4 regions of the Bradyrhizobium manausense genome follow, and region 3 is predicted to be linked to each of the others. Evidence: predicted binding sites of a transcription regulator. Region 3 holds the regulator's gene; each other region holds the start of a gene.
What was found. The regulator PhoB, encoded in region 3, activates phosphate uptake and scavenging genes when phosphate is short. The targets are predictions, from matches to a motif close to TGTCATNNANCTGTCAT.

Region 1: the regulator PhoB is predicted to act here: its motif matches at 4,594-4,610, upstream of JQ631_RS12200 (RNA degradosome polyphosphate kinase).
Region 2: the regulator PhoB is predicted to act here: its motif matches at 3,665-3,681, upstream of ugpB (sn-glycerol-3-phosphate ABC transporter substrate-binding protein UgpB).
Region 4: the regulator PhoB is predicted to act here: its motif matches at 4,381-4,397, upstream of JQ631_RS08880 (glycerophosphodiester phosphodiesterase family protein).

The regions. Positions count from the first base shown of each region.
Region 1 covers NZ_JAFCJI010000001.1:2,562,590-2,569,679, forward strand. Annotated here, with positions in the region: gene JQ631_RS12170 (autotransporter outer membrane beta-barrel domain-containing protein) at 1-675, opposite strand, end outside; gene JQ631_RS12175 (cold-shock protein) at 1,049-1,255, shown strand; gene purN (phosphoribosylglycinamide formyltransferase) at 1,348-2,001, opposite strand; gene purM (phosphoribosylformylglycinamidine cyclo-ligase) at 2,001-3,074, opposite strand; gene JQ631_RS12190 (CDP-alcohol phosphatidyltransferase family protein) at 3,228-3,770, shown strand; gene JQ631_RS12195 (P-loop NTPase family protein) at 3,865-4,542, shown strand; gene JQ631_RS12200 (RNA degradosome polyphosphate kinase) at 4,684-6,873, shown strand; gene ppx (exopolyphosphatase) at 6,889-7,090, shown strand, end outside.
Region 2 covers NZ_JAFCJI010000001.1:3,904,447-3,911,536, reverse strand. Annotated here, with positions in the region: gene JQ631_RS18635 (sn-glycerol-3-phosphate import ATP-binding protein UgpC) at 1-485, opposite strand, end outside; gene ugpE (sn-glycerol-3-phosphate ABC transporter permease UgpE) at 504-1,352, opposite strand; gene ugpA (sn-glycerol-3-phosphate ABC transporter permease UgpA) at 1,352-2,233, opposite strand; gene ugpB (sn-glycerol-3-phosphate ABC transporter substrate-binding protein UgpB) at 2,285-3,601, opposite strand; gene JQ631_RS18615 (CaiB/BaiF CoA transferase family protein) at 3,829-5,031, opposite strand; gene JQ631_RS18610 (organic hydroperoxide resistance protein) at 5,208-5,633, opposite strand; gene JQ631_RS18605 (MarR family winged helix-turn-helix transcriptional regulator) at 5,790-6,248, shown strand; gene JQ631_RS18600 (GIY-YIG nuclease family protein) at 6,257-6,499, opposite strand; tRNA gene JQ631_RS18595 (tRNA-Ala) at 6,636-6,711, opposite strand; gene JQ631_RS18590 (TIGR02300 family protein) at 6,803-7,090, opposite strand, start outside.
Region 3 covers NZ_JAFCJI010000001.1:3,562,223-3,569,312, forward strand. Annotated here, with positions in the region: gene JQ631_RS17055 (Hsp33 family molecular chaperone) at 1-159, opposite strand, end outside; gene argF (ornithine carbamoyltransferase) at 428-1,351, opposite strand; gene JQ631_RS17065 (aspartate aminotransferase family protein) at 1,351-2,553, opposite strand; gene JQ631_RS17070 (GcrA family cell cycle regulator) at 3,011-3,523, shown strand; gene phoB (phosphate regulon transcriptional regulator PhoB) at 3,622-4,335, opposite strand; gene phoU (phosphate signaling complex protein PhoU) at 4,358-5,074, opposite strand; gene pstB (phosphate ABC transporter ATP-binding protein PstB) at 5,086-5,907, opposite strand; gene pstA (phosphate ABC transporter permease PstA) at 5,904-6,749, opposite strand; gene pstC (phosphate ABC transporter permease subunit PstC) at 6,751-7,090, opposite strand, start outside.
Region 4 covers NZ_JAFCJI010000001.1:1,897,366-1,904,455, forward strand. Annotated here, with positions in the region: gene eno (phosphopyruvate hydratase) at 1-844, shown strand, start outside; gene JQ631_RS08860 (zinc-binding dehydrogenase) at 879-2,018, shown strand; gene JQ631_RS08865 (MBL fold metallo-hydrolase) at 2,132-3,130, shown strand; gene JQ631_RS08870 (NADPH-dependent FMN reductase) at 3,314-3,865, shown strand; gene JQ631_RS08875 (FtsB family cell division protein) at 3,982-4,299, shown strand; gene JQ631_RS08880 (glycerophosphodiester phosphodiesterase family protein) at 4,465-5,847, shown strand; gene pdhA (pyruvate dehydrogenase (acetyl-transferring) E1 component subunit alpha) at 6,101-7,090, shown strand, end outside.

The sequences.
Region 1 (7,090 bases), 1.0 Mb from region 3:
CGCACCGTCGACTGCGGCGCGATAGCCCGCCGTCGCAAGGCCAAAGCCGGTGTCCCGGCTGGAATGGACCTTGCCGAAACCGTGCACCACCGCAAACGCCCAGGTCCAGGGCCCCTTGTCGACGGAGCCGTTGAAGCCGATCTGCGTGAGGTCAAGCGTCGCCGACTGGAGCGCGAGCGGCACGTCGATGTCGGTATGGCTCTGATCGACGGAGAAGCCGAGATTGACGCCAGGCGCGATCCGCGCACCGAAGCCGGCGACGCCGCCGAACGTCTTGCGCTTGTCGCCGACGAAATCGCCCTGCGGGTCGGTCCGGACCGAAATGCCGTAACCTTCGTACCAGGTCCGATAGCGCGGATCCTCCGCGCTATCGGAAGCGCCGCCGCCGCCGGGATTGGTGCGTGACATCCGGTTGATGCCGCCGGAGGCCTGGTTGCCGAGGCGCTCCAGGAAGTTCGAGCCGAGATTGAGCGTGCTGCTGCCGGCCGACTGGTTGTAATTGGTCGATGTCGGGCTCGGCGTCGGCGCTGCCGGCGCGAGCGCCTGCGCGAAACCTGATGTCGCCGGCATGATCACGACGACCACAAGGGCCACGGCGATCGCCGTCACGATCCGGCGCACACGGTCCAGCCCGATCGTCTGCCGTATCCCCTGGGGCTGCGGAGTGCAGCACATGACGACTATTCCCGAAGCAAAAAGACGGCCCGCAAAAATACAACACGAACGGCGAGCAGGTGCGGCGATTTGTGCCGAACTGCCACGAAGGGTCAACCGTTTGGCATGCTATCGCTGGGGCGATTGCGCCGGGCTGTGGTTCCGTTGCCACAGGTCGCAAATTGCGGCGGGATATCTCCGGACTGATCTTGAAATTCGCACGCGGCTTGCTAGCGCGCGGTTTTCGTGTTGGAATACTGCACACAATCGGAATTGGCCGCTCGGCTGTGCGTTTCGCGACAATGAGACTCGAACAGACTTCCGGAAGCCCGTTTGTGACGTGGCACGCGAAAAGCGGCCGCGTCTTTTTAGTATCTAGCGGAGGAGACTAACGATGCCACAAAAGGGCACCGTCAAATGGTTCAACCCGACCAAGGGGTATGGGTTCATCAAGCCGAACGGCAGCGATAAGGACGTGTTCGTCCACATCTCGGCTGTCGAGCGTGCCGGACTCTCGACCCTGAATGAGAACCAGGTGGTTGAATACGACCTCGTGGAGAACCGCGGCAAAGCGTCCGCGGAAAACCTCAAGGTCTCCTGATTTCTCTCAAAGCTGCGCGCGAGAGATCATCATGACGTTGCCCCCGGCTCTGCCGGGGGATTTTGTTTGGAACGATGAATTGCGACCGCGCTTCAGTTCACCACCGGCGCAACCAGAAAATTCTCAGACGCCGAACTGCCCGCTGTCTTGCAGACATCCCCCTCTATCTTGACCTTGCCGGTCGCGAGCAACCTCAGCGCTGCGGGATAGATGCGATGCTCGACTTCGAGGATGCGCTCCGACAGAGTCTCTGCCGTGTCGTGATCGCCGACAGGCACCGCACCTTGCATCACGATCGGGCCGGCATCGGTCTCGGGGATGACGAAGTGCACTGTCGCGCCGGACAGTTTGACGCCGGCTCGCAAGGCCTGGCCGTGCGGATCGAGGCCGGGGAAAGACGGCAACAGCGAGGGATGGATGTTGAGCATCCGCCCGTACCAGGCATTTGTGAACTCGGCCGTGAACAGGCGCATGAAGCCGCCCAGGCAAATCAACTCGATGCCGTGCTGGTCCAGCGCTGCCTGCAACACCGCCTCGAAGCCGGCGCGGTCCTTGCCGAACGGCTTGCTCTCGATAACCTGCGTCTTCACGCCCGCCGCGTTGGCCCTTTCGAGCCCGAGCGCGTCAGCCTTGTTCGAGATGACGAGCGAGATCTCCGCCGGAAAATCCGCGGCGCTTGCTGCCTTGATCAGCGCGGACATGTTGGAACCGCGACCGGAAATCAGGATGGCGACGCGGCGCTTCATCACAGCGCCAGATCGAGATGGCCGTTATAGACGACGCGATGCTCGCCCTCGGCCGGGATCACGGTGCCGAGCTGTGCCACAGTCTCGCCGGCATCGATGAAGACCCGCATGACCTCGTCGACCTTGTCAGGCTCGACGATCGCGATCATGCCGATGCCGCAGTTGAAGGTGCGCAGCATTTCGAGTTCGGCGATGCCGGCCTGGGCCGCCAGCCATTTGAACACCGGCAGCACCGGCAGGCGCGCCAGATCGATGCCCACGCCGAGGTGGCTCGGCAGCACGCGCGGAATGTTGTCGGTGAAACCGCCGCCGGTGATGTGCGCAAGGCCCTTCACCGCAGCCGTCTCGCGAATCGCGCGCAGGCAGGATTTGACGTAGAGCCGCGTCGGCGTCAGCAGCGCGCCGCCGAGCGTCATGACAGGTGCGAACGGCGCCTGTGCCTCGAAGCCGAGACCGGACTGTTCCACGATCTTGCGCACCAGCGAGAATCCATTGGAATGCACGCCCGACGAGGCGAGACCGATCACCGCGTCGCCCGCGGCGATGTCCTTGCGTGGCAAAAGCGTGCCACGCTCGGCGGCGCCGACGGCAAACCCGCCGAGATCGTAGTCGCCGTCCTTGTAGAGGCCGGGCATTTCGGCGGTCTCACCGCCGATCAGGGCGCAGCCGGACTCGCGGCAACCTTCCGCGACGCCCGCGACGATCGAGGCCGTTGCCTCCGGGTCGAGCTTGCCGCACGCGAAATAGTCAAGGAAGAACAGCGGTTCGGCGCCCTGCACCACGAGGTCGTTGACGCTCATGGCAACGAGGTCGATGCCGATCCCGCCATGCAGGCCGGTCTCGATCGCGATCTTGACCTTGGTGCCAACACCGTCGGTGGCCGCAACCAGGACGGGGTCCTTGAAGCCGGCCGCCTTGAGATCGAACAAACCGCCGAATCCGCCGATCTCAGCGTCGGCGCCGGGCCGTGCGGTGGCGCGCACCATCGGCTTGATCAGGTCGACCAAGCGGTTGCCCGCGTCGATATCGACGCCTGAATCGGCGTAAGTGAGGCCGTTTTTGCGGTCGGTCATGCCGGATTTCCAGTGGGTTTGCGGCTGGTTACGTCGAATTCCGGGGACACGCAATGGCAAGCGTGGCGCCCCGGCCTATACTATGTAGATATCAACCGGTTCAGCCTCTAATGGGCCGGTTTCGAGGTCAGACAGGGTGCCGGGAAGCGCCGCGTGAGTATTCCGAACATTATTACCTTGGGCCGCATCATGCTGGTCCCGATCATCGTCTGGGCCATCGTGTCGAGCCAAATGGAGGTGGCGTTCGCCGTCTTCCTGATCGCGGGCATCAGCGACGCCGTGGACGGTTTCCTCGCCAAACGCTTCAACATGACGAGCGAGCTCGGCGCCCTGCTCGACCCGCTGGCCGACAAGGCGCTGCTGGTGTCGATCTACCTGTCGCTTGGGATCTGGGGCGACATTCCGCGCTGGATCGTGATCCTGGTGGTCTCCCGCGACATCATGATCGTCACGGCGGTGATCGTATCCTGGCTGTTCGACAAGCCGGTCGAGATGCGGCCCTCCAAAGTATCCAAGCTAAACACAGCCGCACAGGTCGCCTACGCGGCCTTGGTGCTGGCCGCGCTTGCCTTCGGCTTCAGGCCGGCGCCCTATGATGTCATCCTGATGGGCTTCGTCACCCTGTTCACGCTCTCCTCCGTGTCGCTCTATCTCGTCGAGTGGCTGCGGCACATGAGCACGATCGAGGCCAAATGAGCGAGGAGGCGGCCCCGTAAAAGGCCAACTCCCGATCGAATAAATCGAATCTCTTTCAGATATTGCCGGCGCGCCGGCACGGAGCAAAGCAAGCGTGGCAGGCCGCGTTCATCCCCGACAATTGGCGTTTTCGCTTCCGCATGCGGAAAGCCTCAGCCGGGACAATTTTCTCGAGGGCCCAGCCAACGCCGCCGGACTTGCCCTGATCGACGGCTGGCCGGAATGGCCGAACCGGATCATGTGGCTCGCCGGACCCGAAGGCTCAGGCAAGAGCCACCTCGCTGCGATCTGGGCCGAGGACGCCGGCGCCCGCTCCACGACCGCCAATGCGCTCAGCGCCGCCGCCGTCCCCGGCGCGCTCGCGACCGGAGCCCTGGTGATCGAGGATCTCAAGGCCGGGGATTTCGACGAGCGCGCGCTCTTCCATCTGATGAACCTCGCCCGCGAGGACGGCGCCTACGTCCTGTTCACGGGCCGAGAGATTCCGGCAGCGCTTGAGGTGGAGCTCCGCGACCTCAGGTCCCGGCTTCGAACGATTCCGGTGATTTCGCTCGCGCCGCCGGACGACCAGCTGCTTCGCGGACTGATCGTCAAGTTTTGCGCCGATCGCCAGCTCACCGTGGACGAAAGCGTGGTGAGCTACCTCGCGACCCGGCTGGAGCGGTCTTCGGCCGCCGCTCGGCATGCCGTGGAGCTGCTCGACAGCGAGGCCCTGCGGCTTGGCCGCCCCGTCACCCGGGCGCTCGCCGCCGAGCTGCTTCGGGACGCCTGACCGCCAACGCCCCCAGGCCCCGCTTGACGCGGCTCGGCCGCGGAACATCAATGTCATCGAAACGTCATCGCACTAACACATGCTCCGGCCGGTTTTGCGCACAAGTCGCAAATTGGGGCAAATTGGATGGACCGACTTCGCATGGACTCCGCGCAAGCTGTTGAAACGAAAGAGAAAGCCACGGAGGCCGAGGGCCTGCCGGCAATTGCGTCGAGCCCCGAGCGATTTATCAATCGCGAGCTGTCCTGGCTGCATTTCAACCGCCGCGTCCTGGAGGAATCGGTCAATCCCAGCCACCCCGTGCTGGAGCGGGTGCGATTCCTGTCGATTTCGGCAAATAACCTCGATGAGTTCTTCATGGTCCGCGTCGCCGGCATCAAGGCGCAGGTCCGAGAGGGCATTGCCGAACGTGCCCCGGATGGCCTGACCCCGTCCGAGCAGCTCGCGCTGATCAACCGCACGGTCTCGCAGCTTGCCAGCGATCAGCAGGCGATCTGGCGCGACCTGCGCGGCACACTCGCCGACGTCGGCATCGTGCTGGTCGACGGCAAGGAGGTCACCAAGGCAGAGCGGACCTGGCTCGAGGACTATTTCCTCAACAACGTGTTTCCACTGCTGACGCCGCTGGCGATCGACCCGGCCCACCCCTTCCCGTTCATCCCGAGCCTGGGCTTCACCATCGCGCTCCAGCTGACGCGCGAGGCTGACGGCAAGCCGATGAACGCTCTGATCCGCATGCCCGGCAAGATCGACCGCTTCATCCGTCTGCCGGCCGAGGGCAAGGTCCGTTTGATCTCGCTGGAACAGGCGACCGGCCTGTTCATCAACCGCCTGTTCCCGGGCTATAGCCTCCACGGCCAGGGCGCCTTCCGTATCATCCGCGACTCCGAACTCGAAATCGAGGAAGAGGCCGAAGACCTCGTCCGCCTGTTCGAGACCGCGCTGAAGCGCCGCCGCCGCGGATCGGTGATCCGGCTCGAAATCGATGCCAAGATGCCTGAGGAGTTGCGCAACTTCGTGCAGCACGCGCTGTCGGCGGCCGACGACGAGGTGTTCCTGGTCGATGGCGTGCTCGCCATGAACGAACTGTCGCAGCTCACGCGGCTCGACCGGCCCGACCTCGAATTCACCCCTTACGTCCCGCGGCATCCCGAGCGCGTGCGCGAACACGGCGGCGACATCTTCGCTGCTATCAGGCAGAAGGACCTGATCGTCCATCATCCCTACGAATCCTTCGACGTCGTGGTGCAGTTTCTGCAGCAAGCCACCCGCGATCCTGACGTCGTCGCGATCAAGCAGACGCTCTATCGCACCTCGAACAACTCTCCGATCGTGCGCGCGCTCGCCGAAGCTGCCGAAGCCGGCAAGTCCGTCACCGCGCTGATCGAACTGAAGGCGCGCTTCGACGAAGAGGCCAACATCCGCTGGGCCCGCGACTTGGAGCGCGCCGGCGTGCAGGTCGTCTATGGCTTCCTCGAGTTGAAGACGCACGCAAAGCTCTCGATGGTGGTGCGCCGCGAGGGCGGCAGCCTGACCACTTACGTCCATACCGGGACCGGCAACTATCACCCGGTTACCGCGCGCATTTATACAGACCTTTCCTACTTCACCTCCGAACCGACCATCGGCCGCGACGCCGCGCGCGTGTTCAATTTCATCACCGGCTACGCCGCGCCGAGCGATCTGGAAAAGATGGCGGTGTCGCCGCTGACTCTGCGCAAGCGCATCATCGAGCACATCCAGGGCGAGACCGAGCACGCGCGTCACGGCAAGCCCGGTGCCGTCTGGATGAAGATGAATGCGCTTGTCGACCCCGATATCATCGATGCGCTCTACGAGGCCTCACAGGCCGGCGTGCAGGTCGAGCTCGTGGTGCGCGGCATCTGTTGCCTCCGCCCCGGCATTCCCGGTCTGTCGGAGAACATCCGCGTCAAGTCGATCATCGGACGCTTCCTGGAACATGGCCGGATCTACTGCTTCGGCATGGGTCAAGGCCTGCCGAGCGCCAAGGCGGCTGTGTATATCTCGTCGGCCGATATGATGCCGCGCAACCTCGACCGTCGCGTCGAAGTGCTGTGTCCGCTGCAAAATCCCACGGTGCATCAGCAGGTTCTCGAACAGATCATGGTCGCGAACCTGAAGGACAATGAGCAGAGCTGGCAATTGTTGCCGGATGGGTCGTCAACGCGTATGAAGGCCGCGAAGGGCGAAGAGCCTTTCAACGTGCACAACTACTTCATGACAAATCCGAGTCTGTCTGGCCGTGGAAAGTCGCTCAAGGAATCCTCGCCGCGCCGTCTCACGCGCCGAAACGAACGCCATCAGTCCTGACCGGAGATTTTTGCCGTGAAACGGCCGCGCAAGCGTGGCGCTAGCGTCGCGGTCATCGATATCGGCTCCAACTCGGTTCGTCTCGTCGTCTACGAGGCGCTGACACGGAGCCTGATTCCGATCTTCAACGAGAAGACCCTGTGCGGCCTCGGACGGGAGGTGCAGAGCACGGGTCTGCTCGCGCCTGATGCCGTCGACAAGGCACTGACCTCGCTGA
Region 2 (7,090 bases), 340 kb from region 3:
AGCGGCTCGTCGAACAGGAACACCTTTGGCTGACGCACGATGGCGCGCCCCATGGCGACGCGCTGGCGCTGGCCGCCGGAGAGCTGGCGTGGCTTGCGCTCGAGCATCGACGTGAGCTCGAGCACGCGCGCGGCTTCCTCGACACGGGTCTTGATCTCGGCTTCCTTCATGCCGCGATTGCGCAGGCCGTAAGCCATGTTGTTGAAGACGCTCATATGCGGATAGAGCGCGTAGTTCTGGAACACCATCGCGATGTCGCGATCGGCGGGCTCGACCTGGTTGACGACCTTGCCGCCGATGTCGATCTCGCCGCCGGTGACGGTCTCGAGGCCCGCGACCATGCGGAGCAGTGTCGACTTGCCGCAGCCGCTGGGTCCGACCAGCACGCAGAACTGGCCGTCGCCGACATCGACGTTGACGCCCTTGATGGCCTCGAAGCCGCCGGTGTAGGTCTTGCGGACGTTGCGCAGGGTGACGTTGGCCATGTTTTCTACTTCGGCTCTCTACTTCTCGGTCTCGACCAGACCGCGCACGAACAATTTCTGCATGACGACGACGACGAACACCGGCGGCAGCATGGCCAGCACGGCGGTCGCCATCACGATCGGCCATTCGGTCAGCGCATCGTTGGTGGTCATCATCTTTCGAATGCCGATCTGGATGGTCTGCATGTCGTCGCGGGTGGTGATCAGCAGCGGCCAGAGATATTGATTCCAGCCGAGGATGAACAGGATGACGAACAGCGCGGCCATGTTGGTGCGCGACAGCGGCAGCAGCGTATCCCAGAAGAAGCGCAGGGGACCGGCACCGTCGATGCGCGAGGCCTCCAGCAATTCATCCGGCACGGTCATGAAGAACTGGCGGAACAGCAGCGTCGCGGTTGCCGATGCGATCAGCGGCAGCGCGAGGCCCGCATAGCTGTCGAGCAGGTGCAGGTCGGCGACGATCTTGTAGGTCGGATAGATGCGCACCTCGACCGGCAGCATCAGCGTGATGAAGATGAGCCAGAAGATCGGCATCCGGAACGGAAAGCGGAAATAGACGATGCCATAGGCCGAGATGATCGAGATCGCGATCTTGCCGACCGCGATCAGCAGCGCCATGATCAGCGAGTTCAGCATCATGTTGGCGACGGGCTCGCGGGTCGAGCCGCTCGTGCCGACGAAGATGGTCTGGTAGTAGACCTCGAAGAAATGGCCGCCGGGCAGCAGCGACATCTGGCCGTTGGCGATCAGCGCGTTGTCCTGGGTCGAGGCGACGAAGGCGACGTAGACCGGGAAGGCGACGATCGCGATCCCGATCCAGAGGATGATGTGGGCGACGTAACGTCGAAAGCCCTCTTGCTCGACCATCAGTAGGTCACCTTGCGTTCGACGAAGCGGAACTGGATTCCGGTCAGCACGATGACCATGATCATCAGGATGACCGATTGTGCCGCGGAGCTGCCGAGGTTCCCGCCGATCAGGCCGTCATTATAGACCTTGTAGACCAGCGTCTCCGTCGACTTGCCGGGACCGCCGCGCGTCATGGTGTCGATGATGCCGAACGTGTCGAAGAAGGCGTAGACGATGTTGATGACCAGCAGGAAGAAGATGGTCGGCGACAGCAGCGGGAAGGTCACGGTCCAGAACCGGCGCATCGGGCGCGCGCCGTCGATCGCGGCGGCTTCGAGCACGCTCTTCGGAATGGCCGCGAGCCCTGCGAGGAAGAACAGGAAATTATAGGAGATCTGCTTCCAGGCGGCGGCGATGATGACCAGCGTCGCGGCCTGGCCGCCGTCGAGCAGTGGATTCCATTCGATGCCGGCGGCGCGCAGATAGCGCGTGAGCACGCCCAGCGAGGGATGCAGCATGAACACCCAGAGCACGCCGACCACGGGCGGCGCCACGGCGTAGGGCCAGATCAGCAGCGTGCGATACACCGCACCGCCGCGCAGGGGTTTGTCCGCCATCACCGCGAGCAGCAGCGCGACCGAGAGCGAGGAGGCCGCGATCGCAAACGAGAAGAAGAAGGTCCGGACGATCGTCTCGAAATAGGCGGGGTCACGGAACAGCTCGACGTAATTGTCGAACCAGACGAAGCTCGTCGAGAGACCGAAAGCGTCCTGGAGCAGAAAGGACTGGATGACGGCCTGCAAGGCCGGCCAGTAGAAGAAAATCAGAACGATCGCGAGTTGCGGCGCAACGAGCGCATAGGGCAGCAGCTTTGATCGGAAGATGGCTTGCTTTTGCATGATGAGGGAGCGCCGGCGGGCCGCTGTAGTGGGCCCGCCGGTGCCTTCGCCTTATTTTACGGCGGTCTTTTCGAACTGGCGCAGCATCGTGTTGCCGCGCTCGACCGAAGCGTCGAGGGCCTGCTTGGCGGTCTTCTTGCCGGCCAGCGCCTGTTCGATCTCTTCCGACCAGACGTCACGCAGCTGGACCATGTTGCCAAGGCGCAGGCCGCGCGAATTCTCGGTCGGCTCCTTGTTGGTCAGCTCGAGCAGCGGGGTCTCGAGATAGGGCTGGTCCTTGTAGAAGCCCTCTTCCTTGGCCTTGGCATAGGCCGCCTTGGTGATCGGAAGATAGCCCGAGGCCTTGTGGATGTAGACCTGACGATCGGTATCGGAGAGGAAGGTCAGGAATTTGGCCACGCCCTTGTACTCGTCGGCCGACTTGCCGCCCATGACCCACAGCGAAGCGCCGCCGATGATCGAGTTCTGCGGTGCGCCCTTGACGTCGGGGTAATACGGCATCGGCGCGGCGGTGAAGTTGAACTTGGCCTGCGCCTTGACGTTGCCGAAGAAGGCCGACGAGGTCAGGTAGATCGCGCACTCGCCCGAGGTGAAGCGGCCTTCGCCCTGGTTGGTGCGGCCGGCGTAGTCGTAGGTCTTGTCCTTCTGGAGCTCGACCAGCTTCTCGAGATGCCTGATCTGTAGCGGCGCGTTGAACTCGAGCTTGGTGTCGAAGCCGTCGAGACCGTTCGCCTTGCTCGCGAGCGGCACGTTGTGCCAGGCGGAGAGCTGCTCGAGATTGACCCAGGTGACCCAGGAGTTGGAGAAGCCGCAGGTCGGATGGCCGTTGTCGTGCAGCTTCTTGGCGACCTCGAACACTTCGGGCCAGGTCTTCGGGATCTGGGCGTTGACCTTCTTCAGCTCGTCGAGGTTGACCCACATGACGGTCGACGACGAGTTGAAGGGGAACGACAGCATCTCGCCCTTCGAGGTCGAATAGTAGCCGGTGATCGCGGACAGATAGGCCTTCGGGTCGAACTTCTCGCCGGCGTCGGCCATCAGCTTGTAGACGGGCTTCACGGCGCCGGTCGCGGCCATCATGGTCGCGGTGCCGACTTCGAACACCTGCATGATGTGCGGGGCGTTGCCGGCGCGGAAGGCCGCGATGCCGGCGTTCATGGTGTCGGGATAGCTGCCCTTGTAGGTCGGGACGACCTTGTAGTCGCTCTGCGACGCGTTGAAGTCGTTGGCGAGCTTGACGATGACGTCGTTGTTCGCGCCCGTCATCGCGTGCCACCACTGGATTTCAGTCACGGCCAGTGCCGGCGAGGCCGTCATGCCAACCGTGACCGCAAATGCGGCAACCGCTCCAAAATGTCGAAGAGCCATCAAGTAACCTCCCTTGGCCGTCTCTTGGCCGTCAAAAAGAAGCGCTTGCGCTAGCAGCGCCATATGACGTTCACATGACTGTGTAAGCGGCCGAAACGAAAGCGGCAAGCGCTGGAAAAGGGAAGCCAGCAAATAGGCGAACGCGCCGCGGGCAGCCTGCTCCGTTCGCGGTGCACATGCGTGCCCGCGCCGCACTGCGGCATTTCCCGGGTGAGGAGGCGAGAGCCCTAGCGCTTGCGCTCGGGCCCGCAGACCACGCCCTTCGCAACCATCGCGTCGATCTCCGCCTTTGAGTAGCCGAACTCGCCCAGCACCTCCTGGGAGTGCTGGCTGAACTTCGGCGGCAGGCGGCGCAGGCTCGGCTTGCTGCGATCGAGCCGGATCGGCGAGGCCACGCCCTTGTACCAGTCTTTCTCGATGACGTCGCCGCGGGCGACTGTGTGGGCGTTGGTCAGCGCCTGGTCGATCTTCTGCACGGGACCCGCGGGCAGGCCTGCGGCGAGCAGGCGATTGCACAGCGGCTCGGCCTCGTGCTGGCTGAACACCGCGGCCAACTCGGCGCGCAAGGCCTCGCGATTGGCGATGCGGTCCTTGTTGCGGGCAAAGCGTGGATCGGTGCCGAGCTCGGGCTTGCCGATCTCCTTGGCGAGCTTGCGGAAGGTGCCGTCATTGCCGACGCCGATGAAGATGTCGTCGGTCCTGGTCGGAAAGATCGCGTAGGGCACGAGGTTCGGATGCTCGTTGCCGGTCAACCCGGGCGGCTTGCCATGCATGAAATAATTCGCGGTGTGCGGATGCATGATGGCGAGGCCGGTTTCGTACAGCGTGGTCTCCAGGAACTGGCCCTTGCCCGAGCGTTGCCGCTCGGACAGCGCCATCAGGATGCCGATCGCCGCATAAAGTCCGGTGGTGATGTCGACCAGGGGCACGCCGATCCGCATCGGGCCGCTCTCGGGCGATCCGGTCGCGGCAATCATGCCGGTCATGGCCTGGATGATGGCGTCATAGCCGGGATTGCCGCCGCGCGGGCCGTCGGCGCCGAAGCCGCAGATCCGGCAATGCACCAGGCGCGGATATTTCTGGCTGAGCACATCGTTGCCGATGCCCCATTTCTCCAGCGTGCCCGGCTTGAAATTCTCGATCAGGACGTCGGCCGTCTCCAGCATCTTGAGCAGCACGATGCGGCCGCCTTCGGAAGCGAGGTCGAGGCCGATCGAGCGCTTGTTTCTGTTGATGCCGATGAAATAGGCCGCGTCTTCGTCGTGGAAGGGAGGACCCCAGTCGCGCACCTCGTCACCGGCGGGTGGCTCGACCTTGATCACGTCGGCGCCATGGTCGGCAAGGATCTGGGTGCAATAGGGACCGCCGAGCACGCGCGTGAGGTCGATCACGCGCAGTCCGCTCATTGCGCCCAAAACGGCTTCAGTCATGCCTTCGCTTCCCCTGTGTCGAGTTTGACCACAGGCCTAGCGAGGTTCGTGCGCGCCAGCAATGGCTCGCTGGGTAGGGCCGCATGCGCCGCCGCCGCGCAGTCCCGCGGCACGGCAAATCGAACTGCAGCGGCCGGCCCGGGGGGGATCCCGGGCCAGCCAATCCGCACTTTCGATCAGACGATCGTCAGGCGAACGTCGACATTGCCGCGCGTCGCGTTGGAGTATGGGCACACTTGGTGTGCCTTCTCGACCAGCGCCTCGGCATCCGCGCGGGACAGGCCCGGCAGCGAGACGGCCAGATCGATGTCGAGGCCGAAACCGCCGGCCGAGCGCGGCCCGATGCCGACGGTCGAGGTCACGGAGGCGTCGGCGGGAACCTTCGGGCCGCCCTGCGAGGACACGAACTTCATCGCGCCGATGAAGCAGGCGGCATAGCCGGCCGCAAACAGCTGCTCGGGATTGTTGCCGGCGCCGCCGCCACCGCCGAGTTCCTTCGGCGTGGTGAGCTTGACGTCGAGCGCGCCATCGAGGGTCGCGGCATGGCCGTCACGGCCGCCGGTGGCCTTCGCGCTGGTCTTGTAGAGAACGTTCACGGACATTTTCGTCTCCCTTGGGGCTTCGAGTTGGGGTGACACCTGTATCGCAAACAATTAGATTGTGCGCAATTGAAATTTGCATGCCTCACATTTAATTGTTCGCAATTGAATACAGGTCCGCCCGGTCCCACAATGCGCATCAATATCGTGAGATTCTTCATGGCCCGGAAACCATCGACGCTCGATCCGCAACGGCTCGACAACCAGATCTGCTTCGCAGTCTATTCGGCCGCGCACGCCTTCAACCGCGTCTACAAGCCGCTGCTCGACCGGCTCGGCCTGACCTATCCGCAATATCTGGTGATGCTGGTGTTGTGGGAGCGCGACGACGTGCCGCTCAAGGACATCGGCGAGAAGCTGTTTCTCGATTCGGGCACGCTGACGCCGCTGCTCAAACGCCTCGAGGCCGCCCATCTGGTCAAACGCTCGCGCTCCAGCGAGGACGAGCGCCAGGTGCTGATCGCGCTGACCCCGCAGGGCCATGCCCTGAAGGAGAAGGCGCGTAGCGTGCCGCAATCGATCCTGGCGGCGTCGGATTGCTCGGTGTCGGAACTGGTCGCGATGAAAGACGAGATCGTCGCGCTGAGGGATCGGCTGAATGCGGTGATCGGGGAGTAGGGACTCCCCTAAGACAACCGCTTTTTCGTGAAAGCTCGGCCGGAGTGCGACTTGAGATACGCCTCGAACTCGAGCGCTTTATGCTTGTCGGAGAAGGCGCAGTACCAGATCAGCTTCCAGGGCTTGAACTTGGCCGTATGCTTGGATTTGCCTGCATTGTGCTCCAGAATCCGCCGATTCAAATCCTCCGTAACGCCAACATATTCCTGATCGGGAAATTCGGTGCTGCGGAGAATGTAGACGTACCACATTGACGGTTATCGCCTGGGTAGTCGTTGGTGAGGGGGACTCATCGGTCCGTCTTCGCCCTTTGGGCTTCGCCGGACACCACGCTTTGCCCTTCAGGCTCCTCGTGGCTGCGCCACGCGTAGCCCGAAGGGCGAAGCGTGGTGGAGCCAGGCGGGATCGAACCGCCGACCTCTTGCATGCCATGCAAGCGCTCTCCCAGCTGAGCTATGGCCCCTTAACTCTTGGGATGATCCTGGGGGATCACTCCCGACCGGCGAGCCTTCCGACTCGCGCGGTGCACCCTTTTTCACAGATCAGGGTTGATCTCAAGTCTCTTCATCACCTCCGACATCACCAATGATGTCGGTCACGTCCTCATCGCCCTCTTCTTCGTCGGCAATGAAGGTCGAATCATCGTCATCGTCGTCGTCGAGCGTCTCGTCGACCTCGATATCGTCCTCGGATTCGGGGACAACGGCCTTAACCTTGCCGGTGTTTTCCTCGGCATCGGCCTCCTCAAGCGAGACCTCCTCGACTTCCGCGGGCTCCGGCGTGGTGTCCGCAGCTGCGGCGTGGCGCGCCTCGGCGCCGCGGGAGGCGCGAGCCGGTGCCAC
Region 3 (7,090 bases):
CAGGATCTCGTCGAGCGCAGGGCCGAGTCGCACCAGGCGACCGCGCACATCGAGCGCGTCGACCTCGTAGGGCAGCACGGCGTCATCGATCGGAACCGCCGATGGCGCGCGAACCGGGCCTTCAGGCCCGGCTTTCATGTCAGGGGATTGGGAAACCATGGCGCTCTATCTGGGGTCGGAGGGCGGGAAATGGAAGGGGCGCGAGGTGGTGCGTTCCGGGTGCAGGTAGCGTTCTACGAAGCAACCTCAAACTCGTTGTCGTCCCGGACAAGCGAAGCGCAGATCCGGGACCCGTAACCACAGGCCAAAGTTTGGCGAAGACCGTCAGTCTCGACCAACCTGCCATAAGAAACTTCACACGGTATGGGTCCCGGCCTTCGCCGGAACGACAATTGTGTATGGGGCTGCAACCGGGCCTCTGGCCAGATTACTTCACCGCGTCAAAACACCAGGCCAGAATGCCCTTCTGCGCGTGCAGGCGGTTTTCGGCCTCGTCGAACACGACCGATTGCGGGCCGTCGATCACCTCGTCGGTGACTTCCTCGCCGCGATGGGCGGGCAGGCAGTGCATGAACAGCGCGTCGGGCTTGGCCAGCGACATCAGCTTGGAATTGACCTGGTAGGGCTTCAGCACGTTGTGGCGGTGCTCGCCTTCCTTGTCGCCCATCGACACCCAGGTGTCGGTGACGACGCAGTCGGCGCCCTTCACGGCGGCTTCCGCATCGGTGCCGAGCACGATCGATGCGTTGGTGGCCTTGATGAAGTCCCGCATCACCTTCTTCGGGGCGAGTTCCGGCGGCGTCGCGACATTGAGCTTGAACTTGAAGCGTTCGGCGGCATGGGCCCAGGACGCCAGCACATTGTTGTCGTCACCGGTCCAGGCCACGGTCCGGCCTTCGATCGGACCGCGATGCTCCTCATAGGTCATGAGGTCGGCCATCACCTGGCATGGATGCGAACGCCGCGTCAGGCCGTTGATGACAGGCACGGTCGCGTTCGCCGCAAGCTCCAGCAACGCCTCGTGGTTGAGGATGCGGATCATGATGGCGTCGACATAGCGCGACAGCACGCGCGCGGTGTCGGCGATGGTCTCGCCGCGGCCGAGCTGCATCTCGGCGCCGGTGAGCATGATGGGCTCGCCGCCGAGCTGGCGCATGGCGACATCGAACGAAACGCGCGTGCGGGTCGACGGACGCTCGAAGATCATCGCCAGCGTCTTGCCTTCGAGCGGCCGCACCGGCTGATGCGCCTTCTGCTTCGCCTTCATGGCGGAGGAGGCCGCGAGCATGCTCTTGAGCTCCGACAGCGGCAGCTCGTTGATATCGAGGAAGTGCTTGGGGGTCTTGCTCATCAGCTTGCCGCCCGCTTGTTGCCTGAGAGCGCCGTGCAGGCGCGTTCGAGCCGCGCAACGCTGTCCTCGATCTCGGCCTCGGTGACGATCAGGGGCGGCAGGAAGCGCACGACATTGTCGCCGGCGCCGACGGTGAGCAGCTTTTCATTGCGGAGCGCAGCGACGAGATCGCCGGAGGGCACCACGGCCTTGATGCCGATCAAAAGCCCCTCGCCGCGAATCTCGCTGACGATATCGGGGTGACGGTCGATCACGGAGGCGAGCTTCTGCTTGAGCAGCAGCGACATCTTCTGCACGTGGTCGAAGAAGCCGGGCTTGAGCATGACATCGAGCACGGCATTCGCAGCCGCGATCGCCAGCGGATTGCCGCCGAAGGTCGAGCCGTGCGAGCCGGGTCCCATGCCGGAGGCGGCCTCAGCGGTCGCCAGCACCGCGCCGATCGGGAAGCCGCCGCCGAGCGCCTTGGCCAGCGACATCACATCGGGCGTCACGCCGGTGCGGCGGTGCGCGAACAGATCGCCGGTGCGGCCCATGCCGGTCTGCACCTCGTCAAACGCAAGCAGCAGGCCTTTCTCGTCGCAAAGCTGACGCAGCGCCTTGAGGAAAGTCGGCGTCGCCGAGCGCACGCCGCCCTCGCCCTGGATCGGCTCGATCAGGATGCCGGCAGTGTGCGGACCGATCGCCTTCTTCACGGCCTCGATGTCGCCGTGCGGGACCTGATCGAAACCCTCCATCGGCGGACCAAACCCTTCGAGATATTTTGCCGAGCCCGTCGCGGCCAGCGTCGCCAGCGTGCGGCCGTGGAAGGCGCCCTCGAAGGTGATGATGCGATAGCGCTCGGGATGGCCCTTGGAGAAGTGATAATGGCGGACCAGCTTGATCACGCCCTCCAGCGCTTCAGCGCCGGAATTGCAGAAGAACACGAAGTCCGCAAAGCTCTCGTTGCACAGGCGCTGGGCGAGCTTCTCGCCGTCCGGGCTCTGGAACAGGTTCGACATGTGCCAGAGCCTGGTCGCCTGCTCCTGCAACGCCTTGACCAGCGCCGGATGGGCATGGCCGAGCGCATTCACCGCCACGCCCGAGGTGAAATCGAGATAGCGATCGCCGTTGGTTGCGATCAACCAGACGCCTTCACCGCGCTCAAAACCGATGTCGGCCCTGGCGAAAACGGGGAGCAAATGCGGCGCTGCGCTGTTGGTCATGACGATCACTTGATTGTTGCGGACGGACGACGCGTGCATTGCGCAACGCACCATTGACCGGCCCGGAAAACGAAACGTGCCGCCTTTTAAGGGCGGCACGCATGACCATCTTAGGCCTGGTGAAACGGGTGTCAATGCCGCCCGGAAAGCCTGGCGAAACGCTGAATCCGTAGTCTTGCGGTGACGAATTTGCGGGATTTCCACCACGGAACATGTGGAAGCGAGTCGGCGGACTCTTGCGCGCGAGTCACGCCATATTGTAGCGTTTGGCTTGTCAGATACGACATCTCGTGCAGCGGTTCTGATCCCAAGAGTCCTCTTTGTACCGGCGTAAACGTTCGGGCGTCTCATCGCGCCCGGCGAGCCTTAAGGGATTCTGGCGGCACGGGTTTTTCGAAGCTTAGGCATTCGCCGTGCGGCCCCAGGATGGCGGGCGCGCGGCGAAGGAAAGGGTGCAATGACGGTTTTGACCTGGTCCGACGATCGCGTCGAACAGCTTAAAAAGCTCTGGGAGGCCGGACTTTCGGCCAGCCAGATCGCCGCTGAGCTTGGGAATGTCACCCGTAACGCCGTGATCGGCAAGGTTCACAGGCTCGGCCTGTCCGGCCGCGCCAAGAGCCCGTCTTCGGCAGCTCCGCGGCCGCGCAAGGCGCGTCCCGCGCAGCACATGATGCGGGTGAGCCGCCCGATCTCACGCGGCAACACCGCGCTGGCGCAGGCCTTCGAGGTCGAGGTCGAGGCCGAACCGGTCACCTACGACAACGTGGTGCCGATGAGCCAGCGGCTATCGCTGCTCGAGCTGAACGAGGCGACCTGCCACTGGCCGGTCGGCGATCCCTCGAGCCCGGATTTCTTCTTCTGCGGCGGCAAGGCACTCTCCGGCCTGCCCTATTGCGCCCAGCACTCGCGCGTGGCGTATCAGCCGGCCGCCGATCGCCGTCGTGCGGCGCCGAAGCCGGGCACGCGCTGAGCACAGCCTTGGACGACGTCGTTCCGGCACAGGCCGGGCCGATCGAGACATAAAAAAGCGCGCCACCGGGCGCGCTTTTTTGTTTGGCTAGCGTGCAGCTAGCTCGATGCCTGCTCCGCCTTCGCAAAGCGGTCATCGAGCGCGTAGCCGGCGCCGCGGACGGTGCGGATCGGGTCCTGCTCGCGGCCGAGATTGAGCAGCTTGCGCAAACGGCCGATATGCACGTCGACGGTGCGCTCGTCGATATAGATGTCGCGGCCCCAGACGCTATCGAGCAACTGCTCGCGCGAGAACACCCGGCCGGGATGCTCCAGGAAGAACTCGAGCAGGCGATACTCGGTCGGGCCGAGATCGATCGGCCGTCCGGAGCGCGCCACGCGCCGCTTCTCGCGGTCGAGCTCGATGTCGCCGAAGGCCAGGACGGTTGCCAGCCGCTCGGGGCTGGCGCGCCGCAGCAGGCCCTTCACGCGCGCGAGCAGCTCGGGCACCGAGAACGGCTTGACGATATAATCGTCGGCGCCGGTCGCGAGGCCCCGCACCCGCTCGCTCTCCTCGCCGCGCGCGGTGAGCATGATGATCGGCAGCTGCTTGGTGTCGGACCGCGTCCGCAGCCGGCGGCACAGCTCGATGCCCGACAGTCCCGGCAACATCCAGTCGAGCACGATCAGATCGGGGATGTGCTCCTTGAGGCGGGTGTCGGCGTCGTCACCGCGCATCACCGTCTCGACGTCATAACCGTCGCCTTCGAGGTTGTAGCGAAGAAGCTCGGTCAGAGCCTCCTCGTCCTCAACCACCATAATGCGTGCGCCCATAGGGTCGTCGCTCCTTGAGGATTCAGGTATTGGGGACCGTCGTGGCGAAGGTCGTCATGTCGCCCTTCGGCCGCTTGTCGGTGATGGCCTGGCCTTCGATCATGTAGAACACGGTCTCGGCAATGTTGGTGGCATGGTCGCCGATCCGCTCGATGTTCTTGGCGCAGAACATCAGATGGATGCAGAACGAGATGTTGCGCGGATCCTCCATCATGTAGGTGAGGAGCTCGCGGAACAGCGAGGTGCAGATGGCATCGACTTCCTCGTCGCCCTTCCACACCGCCATCGCCGCCGGCAGATCATGCGCGGCATAGGCGTCCAGCACCGACTTAACCTGCTGCTGAACGAGATCGGTCATGTGCTCGAGGCCACGGAACAGCTTGAGCGGATGGAAATCCGTCTCCAGCGCGGCGACGCGCTTGCCCATGTTCTTGGCGAGGTCGCCGATCCGCTCGAGATCGGTGGCGACGCGCATGGCGCCGACGATCTCGCGCAGATCCACCGCCATCGGCTGGCGGCGCGCGATGGTGAGCACGGCGCGCTCCTCGATCTTCTTCTGGAGCGCGTCGAGCTCCGCATCGATGGTGACCACGCGCTGGCCGAGCGCGACGTCGCGGCGGATCAGCGCATCGACGGAATCGACGATCATGCGCTCGGCGATGCCGCCCATCTCGGCCACCAGGCGCGTGAGCTCCTGGAGGTCGGTGTCGAAAGCTTTTGCGGTATGTTCAGAACCCATGTTCCGTCTCCTCAGCCGAACCGGCCGGTGATGTAATCCTGCGTGCGCCGGTCGGTCGGCGACGTGAAGATCTTGCTGGTGTCGTCGAACTCGATCAGCTCGCCGAGATACATGAAGGCGGTCTTGTCGGAGACGCGGGCCGCCTGCTGCATGTTATGGGTGACGATCGCGATCGTGTAGTTCTCGGACAGTTCCTGGATCAGCTCCTCGACCTTGGCGGTCGAGATCGGATCGAGCGCCGAGCAGGGCTCGTCGAACAGGATCACCTCGGGCCGCACCGCGACGGTGCGGGCGATGCAGAGACGCTGCTGCTGGCCGCCGGAGAGCGACAGGCCGGAGGCGTTGAGCTTGTCCTTGACCTCGTTCCAGAGCGCGCCGCCGCGCAGCGCCTTCTCGACGCGGTCGTCCATCTCGGACTTCGAGATCTTCTCATAGAGACGGATGCCGAAGGCGATGTTCTCGTAGATCGTCATCGGGAACGGCGTCGGCTTCTGGAACACCATGCCGACGCGGGCGCGCAGCAGGTTGAGGTCCAGCTTGGGGTCGAGGATATTGGTCTGGTCGAGCATCAGCTGACCGATGACGCGCTGGCCCGGATAAAGGTCGTACATCCGGTTGAAGATGCGCAGCAGGGTCGACTTGCCGCAGCCGGACGGGCCGATGAAGGCCGTGACACGGTTGGTGCCGAGCGCCAGATTGATGTTCTTCAGCGCGTGGTGCTCACCGTAATAGAAGTTGAGGTTGCGCACCGTTACCTTGGCAGGCGCCTCGGGCAGCACCGGCGCCTGGGGCAGTCCGCCGGACGCACTCATCGATACGGAAAGATCGGTCATTTTGCAGTCCTCTCGGCGCCGAGAATGCGCGCGCCAATGTTCAAGGCAAGCACAGTGAGGGTGATCAGCAGCGCGCCGCTCCAGGCGAGCTGCTTCCAATAGGCGTAAGGGCTCTGGACGAAATTGTTGATGGTCACAGGCAGGTTCGCCATCGTCTTGTTCAGGCCGAGGCTGAAGAACTGGTTCGACAGCGCGGTGAAGAGCAGCGGCGCGGTCTCGCCGGCGACGCGGGCGGTGGCGAGCAGCACGCCGGTGATGAGGCCGGAGCGCGCGGCGCGGTAGGCGATCCGCTTGATCACCAGCGAGCGCGGCAGGCCGAGCGCGGAGGCCGCCTCGCGCAACGCGTTCGGCACCAGCAGCAGCATGTCCTCGGTCGTGCGCAGCACCACCGGGATCACGATGACGGCGAGCGCGAGCGAGCCTGCGATCGCCGAGAAGCCGCGCATCGGCACCACCACCGCGCCGTAGATGAACAGGCCGATGATGATCGAGGGCGCCGACAGCAGGATGTCGTTGATGAAGCGGATCACCGAGGTCAGCTTGTCGTTGCGGCCATACTCGGCGAGATAGGTGCCGGCGAACAGGCCGAGCGGCGCGCCGATGCCGACGCCGATCACGGTCATGATCACCGAGCCGACGATGGCGTTGCGCAGGCCGCCTTCGGTCGAGCCCGGGGGCGGGGTGTCGGAGATGAACAGGTCGAGGTTCAGGCCCGCCAACCCGTTATAAAGCAGTGTCATCAGGATCAGCGCGAGCCAGGTGACGCCGAAGGCGGCTGCCCCGATGCAGAGCCCGCGAATGACGATGTCCTTGCGGCGGCGGCGCGAATAGATCGGGTTCATGTTACTTCCCCGCCTTCTTTTCCAGGCGCAGCAGCATCAGCCGGGCGCCGGCGAGCACAAAGAACGTCAGCACGAACAGCAGCAGACCAAGCAGGATCAGGCCGGACTGGTGCAGGCCGTCGCTCTCGGCGAATTCGGACGCGATCGCCGCCGAGATCGTGGTGCCCGGTGCGAAGATCGACGACGAGATGCGGAACGAATTGCCGATGATGAAGGTCACCGCCATGGTCTCGCCGAGCGCGCGACCCAGGGCCAGCATGACGCCGCCGATGATGCCGACGCGGGTGTATGGGATCACGACGCTGCGCACGACTTCCCAGGTGGTGCAGCCGACGCCATAG
Region 4 (7,090 bases), 1.7 Mb from region 3:
GAACATCATCAATGGCGGCGTGCACGCCGACAACCCGATCGACTTCCAGGAATTCATGATCCTGCCCGTTGGCGCGTCCTCCTTCGCCGAAGGCCTGCGCTATGGTGCGGAGGTCTTCCACACGCTGAAGTCCGAGCTGAAGAAGGCCGGCCACAACACCAATGTCGGCGATGAGGGCGGCTTCGCCCCGAACCTGCCGTCGGCGGATGCCGCGCTCGAATTCGTCATGAATGCGATCGGCAAGGCCGGCTTCAAGGCCGGTAGCGACATCGTGCTCGGCCTCGACTGCGCCTCGACCGAGTTCTTCAAGGACGGCAAGTATGTCTATGAAGGCGAGGGCAAGACCCGCTCGATCTCCGAACAGGCCAAATATCTCGCCGATCTCGTCGGCCGCTATCCGATCGTGACCATCGAGGACGGCATGTCGGAAGACGACATGGACGGCTGGAAGGAGATCACCGACCTCATCGGCAACAAGTGCCAGCTCGTCGGCGACGATCTCTTCGTCACCAACGTCAAGCGCCTCGCCGAGGGCATCAAGGCCGGCCGCGCCAACTCGATCCTGATCAAGGTCAATCAGATCGGCACGCTGACCGAGACTCTCGCCGCCGTCGAGATGGCGCACAAGGCCGGCTACACCTCGGTCATGTCGCACCGCTCGGGCGAGACCGAGGATTCCACCATCGCCGACCTCGCGGTCGCCACGAACTGCGGTCAGATCAAGACCGGCTCCCTTGCGCGTTCGGATCGCACCGCCAAATACAACCAGCTCCTTCGCATCGAGCAGCAGCTCGGCAAGCAGGCACTCTATGGCGGCAAGGCGGCACTGAAGGCGCTGGCATAAGCCAGCGCTCTGGCAAACACAGGGGAGGATCGACATGAGCGACGGCAAGACCGGACTGCAACTGCGTTCGCTGATCAAGACGAGCGGAGAGCTCGAGATCTCGCTCGTCGATGTGCCGACCCCCGAGCCCGCGGACGACGAGGTCGTCGTCCGCATCGAGGCGGCGCCGATCAATCCGTCCGACCTCGGCCTGCTCGTCGGCGCCGCCGACATGAGCACGGCCAGGGCGACGGGCACCAAAGCGGCGCCAATCATCACCGCGAAGGTGCCTGACGGCGCGATGCGCGCCATGGGCGCGCGGCTCGACCAGTCCCTGCCTGTCGGCAATGAGGGCGCCGGCGTCGTCATCAAGACGGGCTCGTCGGACGCCGCGAAGGCGCTGACGGGCAAGACGGTCTCGATGATCGGCGGTGCCATGTACGGTCAGTATCGGACCCTGAAGGCGAGGGACTGTCAGCCGCTTCCCGAGGGCACGACGCCGGCCGAAGGCGCATCCTGGTTCGTCAATCCGCTGACTGCGCTCGGCATGACCGAGACGATGCGGCGGGAAAATCACAAGGCGCTGGTGCACACCGCGGCCGCTTCCAATCTCGGCCAGATGCTGAACAAGATCTGCATCAAGGACGGCATTCCGCTCGTCAACATCGTGCGCAGCCAGGAGCAGGCTGACATCCTGAAGAAGATCGGGGCCAAGCACGTCGTCGATTCCAGCAAGCCGAGCTTCCTCGACGATCTCACCAATGCTCTGGTCGAGACCGGCGCCACCATCGCCTTCGATGCCATCGGCGGCGGCAAGCTTGCCGGCGACATCCTCAACTGCATGGAAATCGCGATCAACAAGACAGCCAAGGAATACAGCCGGTACGGTTCGAGCGTCTACAAGCATGTCTATATCTATGGCGCGCTCGATATCCGCCCCATCGAACTGCCGCGCGGCTTCGGCATGGCCTGGGGCGTCGGCGGCTGGTTGCTCACTCCGTTCCTGCAGAACATCGGGCCGGCCGATATCGGCCGGCTGCGTCAGCGCGTCGTGAGCGAATTGAAGACGACCTTCGCCAGCCACTACACCAAGGTGGTGTCGTTGCAGGAGGCGCTCGATCCCGCCAACATCGCGGTGTACGCCAAACGCGCCACCGGCGAAAAATTCCTCATCAATCCAAATAAATTGTCGTGATCCGCGACGGCCGGTCAACCAAAAGAGGTCTTGCCTTCTGAGCGAAGCGGGAGATTATTCCGCGGCGTTGAAAGCGGAAAAACCGCAACGCGCGCTCAGAAGGGGACCTCTCCATGATCGATCTCAATCGACGTCATCTGCTCGCAGGAACTGCCGCCATAGGCGCGGCCGCCGTGACCGGCCTCCGGCCATCCTCCGTCAATGCCTCGGTGCCGCAAACAGGCACGCAGGCACCGGGCTTCTACCGCTACAAGGTCGGCAGCTACGAGTGCACCTCGATCAACGACGGTGCGCGCAGCTTCCCGATGCCTGACACGTTCGTCACCAACATTCCAAAGGAAGAGGCGCAGGCAGCCTCAGACGCGGCTTATATGCCCAAGGGCATGGTCACGGTGCCGTTCAATCCGCAGCTCATCAATACCGGTTCCAAGCTGATTCTGATCGATACCGGCAATGGCATCGCAAACTTCGAAGCGACCAAGGGCGCGGTCGGTCGCACATTGCAAAATCTCCAGGCCGCCGGTGTCGATCCGAAGGCCATCGATGTCGTGCTGCTCTCGCATCTGCATCCCGACCACACCAACGGCATCCGTTTGGCTGACGGTTCAATGGCTTTTCCGAACGCGGAGATCATGGTGCCGGCGAAGGACTGGGCGTTCTGGACCAGCGATGAGAACGCGTCCAAGGCCGAGTCCAACGCGATGATGAAGAACTACTTCGCCAACGTGAAGAAGACCTTCGCCGGCCTCGAGTCCAAGGTGACCAAATATGAATGGGGCAAGGAGGTCGCGCCGGGTATCACCTCGATCGGGACGCCGGGCCACACGCCCGGTCACACCTCGTTCACGGTCGCATCGGGCGACAAGAAGGTCCTGATCCAGTCTGACGTCACCAACATTCCGGAGTTCTTCCTGCGCAATCCGGACTGGCACGTGGCCTATGACGCCGATCCCGCATTGGCGCAGGAGACGCGGCACAAGTTCCTGGACATGGCGGCGGCGGAGAAGGCGACCGTGGTCGGCTTCCACTTCACCTTCCCGTCGGTTGGCCACGTCGAGAAGGACGGCGCGAAATACCGCCTGATCCCGTCGGCCTGGAATCCGACGATCTGATCTGGTTTTGCAGATTTGCACGAAACATCAGGCCGCCGCTTGGCGGCCTGATTGTTTTGGGCGACCATCTGCTTTCGGGAAACGCAGCGTTTCCAAATCGGACCGGTCCATGCACTTGCATCCATCAGTCGGGATCGCTTAAGTGCCGCCCGGCACTTCCCCTCAAGGTTTCAAGGACACCACATGGCCTACAATATCGTTGTGATCGCCGGCAGTCTGCGCAAGGACAGCTTCTCGCTGAAGATCGCCAAGGCGCTCGCAAAGCTCGCGCCGGCCTCTCTCAAGCTCGAGGTCGTGACCCTTGCGGGCATCTCGTTCTTCAATCAGGACCTCGAGGGCGCGCCGCCTGCCGACTGGCTGGCCTTCCGCGAAAAACTCCAGAAGTCCGACGGCATCATCTTCGTCACGCCGGAATACAACCGCGCCATCCCGGGCGTATTGAAGAACGCCATCGATGTCGCCTCGCGCCCCTATGGCAAGAGCTCCTTCAACGGCAAGCCGGTCGGCATCATCTCGAACTCGCCGGGCCCGCTCGGTGGCGTGAGCGCCGCCAAGACGCTCCAGAACATCCTGCCGGGCATCGCCGGCCCGATCATGCAGCAGCCGGAGACCTACCTGAATGCGGTTGGCGATGCTTTTGATGCGGAAGGCAACCTGAGCAAGGACTCGCTGAAGGGCGTGCTCCAGGCCTATGTCGATGCCTTCGCCGCGCACGTGGCCAAGCATCACGGCTGATAGTCTCAGCCAAGACTGCCCAACTCCTCGTCACGCCCGGGACAAGCCCGGGCATGACGAGGTCGCTGGAGAGGGAGATTAGCACTCCCTTAACCAAGCTGGCTCATCTTGCCAAAATGGTCTCCCGCGCCCGCCTCAAATCGATCCTGACCGGTCTCGCCCTCTATGCGATGGCGGCCGCCATCGTCGGCTATTTCGGCGTCAACGCCTACACCGGCAAATACGGCCTCAACGCCCGCCAGGAGCTCGACCAGGAGATCATCGCGCTGACCAGCGAGCTCGCCCAGCTCAAGCGTGAGCGTGCCAAGAGCGAGCAGCGCGTGTCGCTGCTTCGCACCCAGAAGATCGATCCCGACATGCTGGACGAGCGCGCCCGGTTCCAGCTCGACTATGTCAATCCGCACGATCTGGTTCGGATGATCCCGCAGAACTGATCGCCGCGACACCGGCGTGACGATGGCGCGACCAAAAGATCGGCGCATTGTCCTTGTGCATTGCCGGGTCTGGTCACCCGCCGTCATCCGTCTGTCAGAGAATTGAGACAAGACGTCAGCCCGATCGCGCTCGACGCGATGCCAGGCACAGACGGAGGCGCGGCCATGACGAACGATCTCTTGCAGCGGAAGATACATGTCGGTGCAATGCTGCTCGGCGCGGCAGCGTTGGCCCTGCTGGCGCCGTCACCGGCTGTCGCGCAGACCGCGCCGTCGGGCGCAAAGCCCTTTCTGACCCTCGACGGCAAGGCGCCGCTGATCCTCGGACACCGCGGCGTGCCGGGTCTGGTGCCTGAGGAGACCGAAGCCTCTTACGATCTCGCCGCGGCGCTCGGGACCGACGCGCTCGAAGAAGACCTGCACCTCACCAAAGATTGTGTCCTGGTCGCGCGCCACAATCCGTGGCTGGCCGACAACACCAACGTGGCCGAAGTCGCGAAGACCAATCCGGCGGTCGCAGCCCGCAAGCGCACGGTATCAGGTGTGCGCGTCAAGGCGCCGGCTGCTGCCGGCACGCCTGCCGACTATCTCGTCGATCTCACCGATCCCGCCGATCCCAAATCGGTGCTGAAGTCATTGATCGTCGACGGTGAGGATCACACCAACGACTGGTCGATCACCGACTTCACCATGGCCGAGCTGAAGGAGTGGATCGGCGGCACCACCTATGACGCAGCCAACGAGCGGCCGAAAGTGTTCAACGGCAAATTCCCTGTGATCAGCTTTCAGGACATCCTCGATATCGCCAAGGCGAAGAGCAAGGAAACGGGGCGGACGATCCTGGTCTATCCGGAGACAAAGAATCCGACCTGGAACAATGCCCAGGCCATTGCGAACGGCTGCGGCGCGCCGGGCAGCCATCCGCTCGAGGATGCCCTGATCAAGATCATCAGCGATAACGGCCTCAACACCAGGGACGCGCCCATCCTGGTGCAGAGCTTCGAGCCCGGCAGCCTGAAATATATGCGCAGCCACGGCCTTCAGACGCGGCAGGTCCAGCTCATCGACGGCAACGGCATCGATCTCAAAACCGGCAAGGTGCTGCTCAACAACATCACCAATTCACGTCCGTTCGACTGGACGGTCGCCGGCGACGCGCATCTCTACGATGCGATGCTGACACCGGAGGGCCTTGCCGAGATCAAGACCTATGCCGACGGCATCGGTCCGTGGAAGGCGTATATCGTTTCGCTCAAGATTGCGCCGTGGAAGGATGCCAATGCCGACGGCACGCCCTACAAGGGATCGACCCCGGAGGCTTCGACGCAGGAGGCGACCAACCTGATCGCCGATGCGCACAAGCTCGGCCTGTTCGTGCACGTCTTCACATTCCGCAACGAGAAGAAATATCTCGCCGCCGACTATCACGCCGATCCGGCCCAGGAATATCTCAAATTCTTCCGTCTCGGCGTCGACGGGGTCTTCACCGATTTCACGCATACCGGTGTTGCCGCCCGCGCGACGTATTTGCGCGAACTCGGTTGGTAAATCCAGCGCTCCGAATCGGACACGCATCGGGGACTTAGCCCGAGATATGCGTGTCCGATCTCGTTGCCTCGTCTGTGTGCAGAGCTGTCTTTGGCGCCGAGCTAATGTTGCCTGAGCGGCGTCAAAGATTTTGCAAAATTTCGGCCACGTTGCAGTGCGGCATAATGAAAGTCGAGCCATGCCGCAGCGGTGCTTTCACACGCGATTGAGTTAGGTTAGAGAGGACTTAGATTTCTCTGACCCGGAATTCCTCATGGCCGCACCCAAGAAAGCCGCCGCTGGCGCTGAGCAGGACAAGACCAACGGCGGTTCGCCCCCGGAGTTCACCAGGGAGCAGGAGCTGAAGGCGCTCCGCGACATGCTCCTGATCCGGCGGTTTGAGGAAAAGGCCGGCCAGTTGTACGGCATGGGTGCGATCGGCGGCTTCTGCCATCTCTATATCGGCCAGGAGGCCGTGGTAGTTGGTATGCAGATGGCCCTGAAGCAAGGCGATCAGGTCATCACCGGCTATCGCGACCACGGTCACATGCTCGCGACCGGCATGGAAGCCAATGGCGTGATGGCCGAGCTCACGGGACGCCGCGGCGGCTATTCCAAGGGCAAGGGCGGCTCCATGCACATGTTCAGCAAGGAGAAGCACTTCTACGGCGGCCACGGCATCGTCGGCGCGCAAGTGTCGCTCGGGACGGGTCTTGCCTTCGCCAACAATTATCGCAGCAATGGCAATGTCAGCGTCGCTTATTTCGGCGATGGTGCGGCCAACCAGGGCCAGGTCTATGAGAGCTTCAACATGGCGGAGCTCTGGAAGTTGCCGGTGATCTACGTCATCGAGAACAACCGCTACGCCATGGGCACCGCGGTCTCGCGCGCTTCGGCGCAGCAGGATTTCTCCAAGCGCGGCGCGTCTTTCAACATTCCGGGCAAGCAGGTGGACGGCATGGACGTTCGCGCCGTCAAGGCGGCGGGCGATGAGGCGGCGGCCTGGTGCCGTGCCGGCAAGGGCCCCTTCATCCTGGAGATGCAGACCTACCGCTATCGCGGCCACTCGATGTCCGACCCTGCAAAATACCGCACGCGCGAGGAAGTCGAGAAGGTCCGTCACGACCAGGATCCGATCGAGCAGGTGCGCAACCGCCTGCTTGCGGCCAAGGTCAGCGAAGCCGACCTCAAGGCGATCGACGCCGAGGTGCGTGACATCGTCAACGCCTCCGCCGACTTTGCCCAGCATGATCCCGAGCCGGAT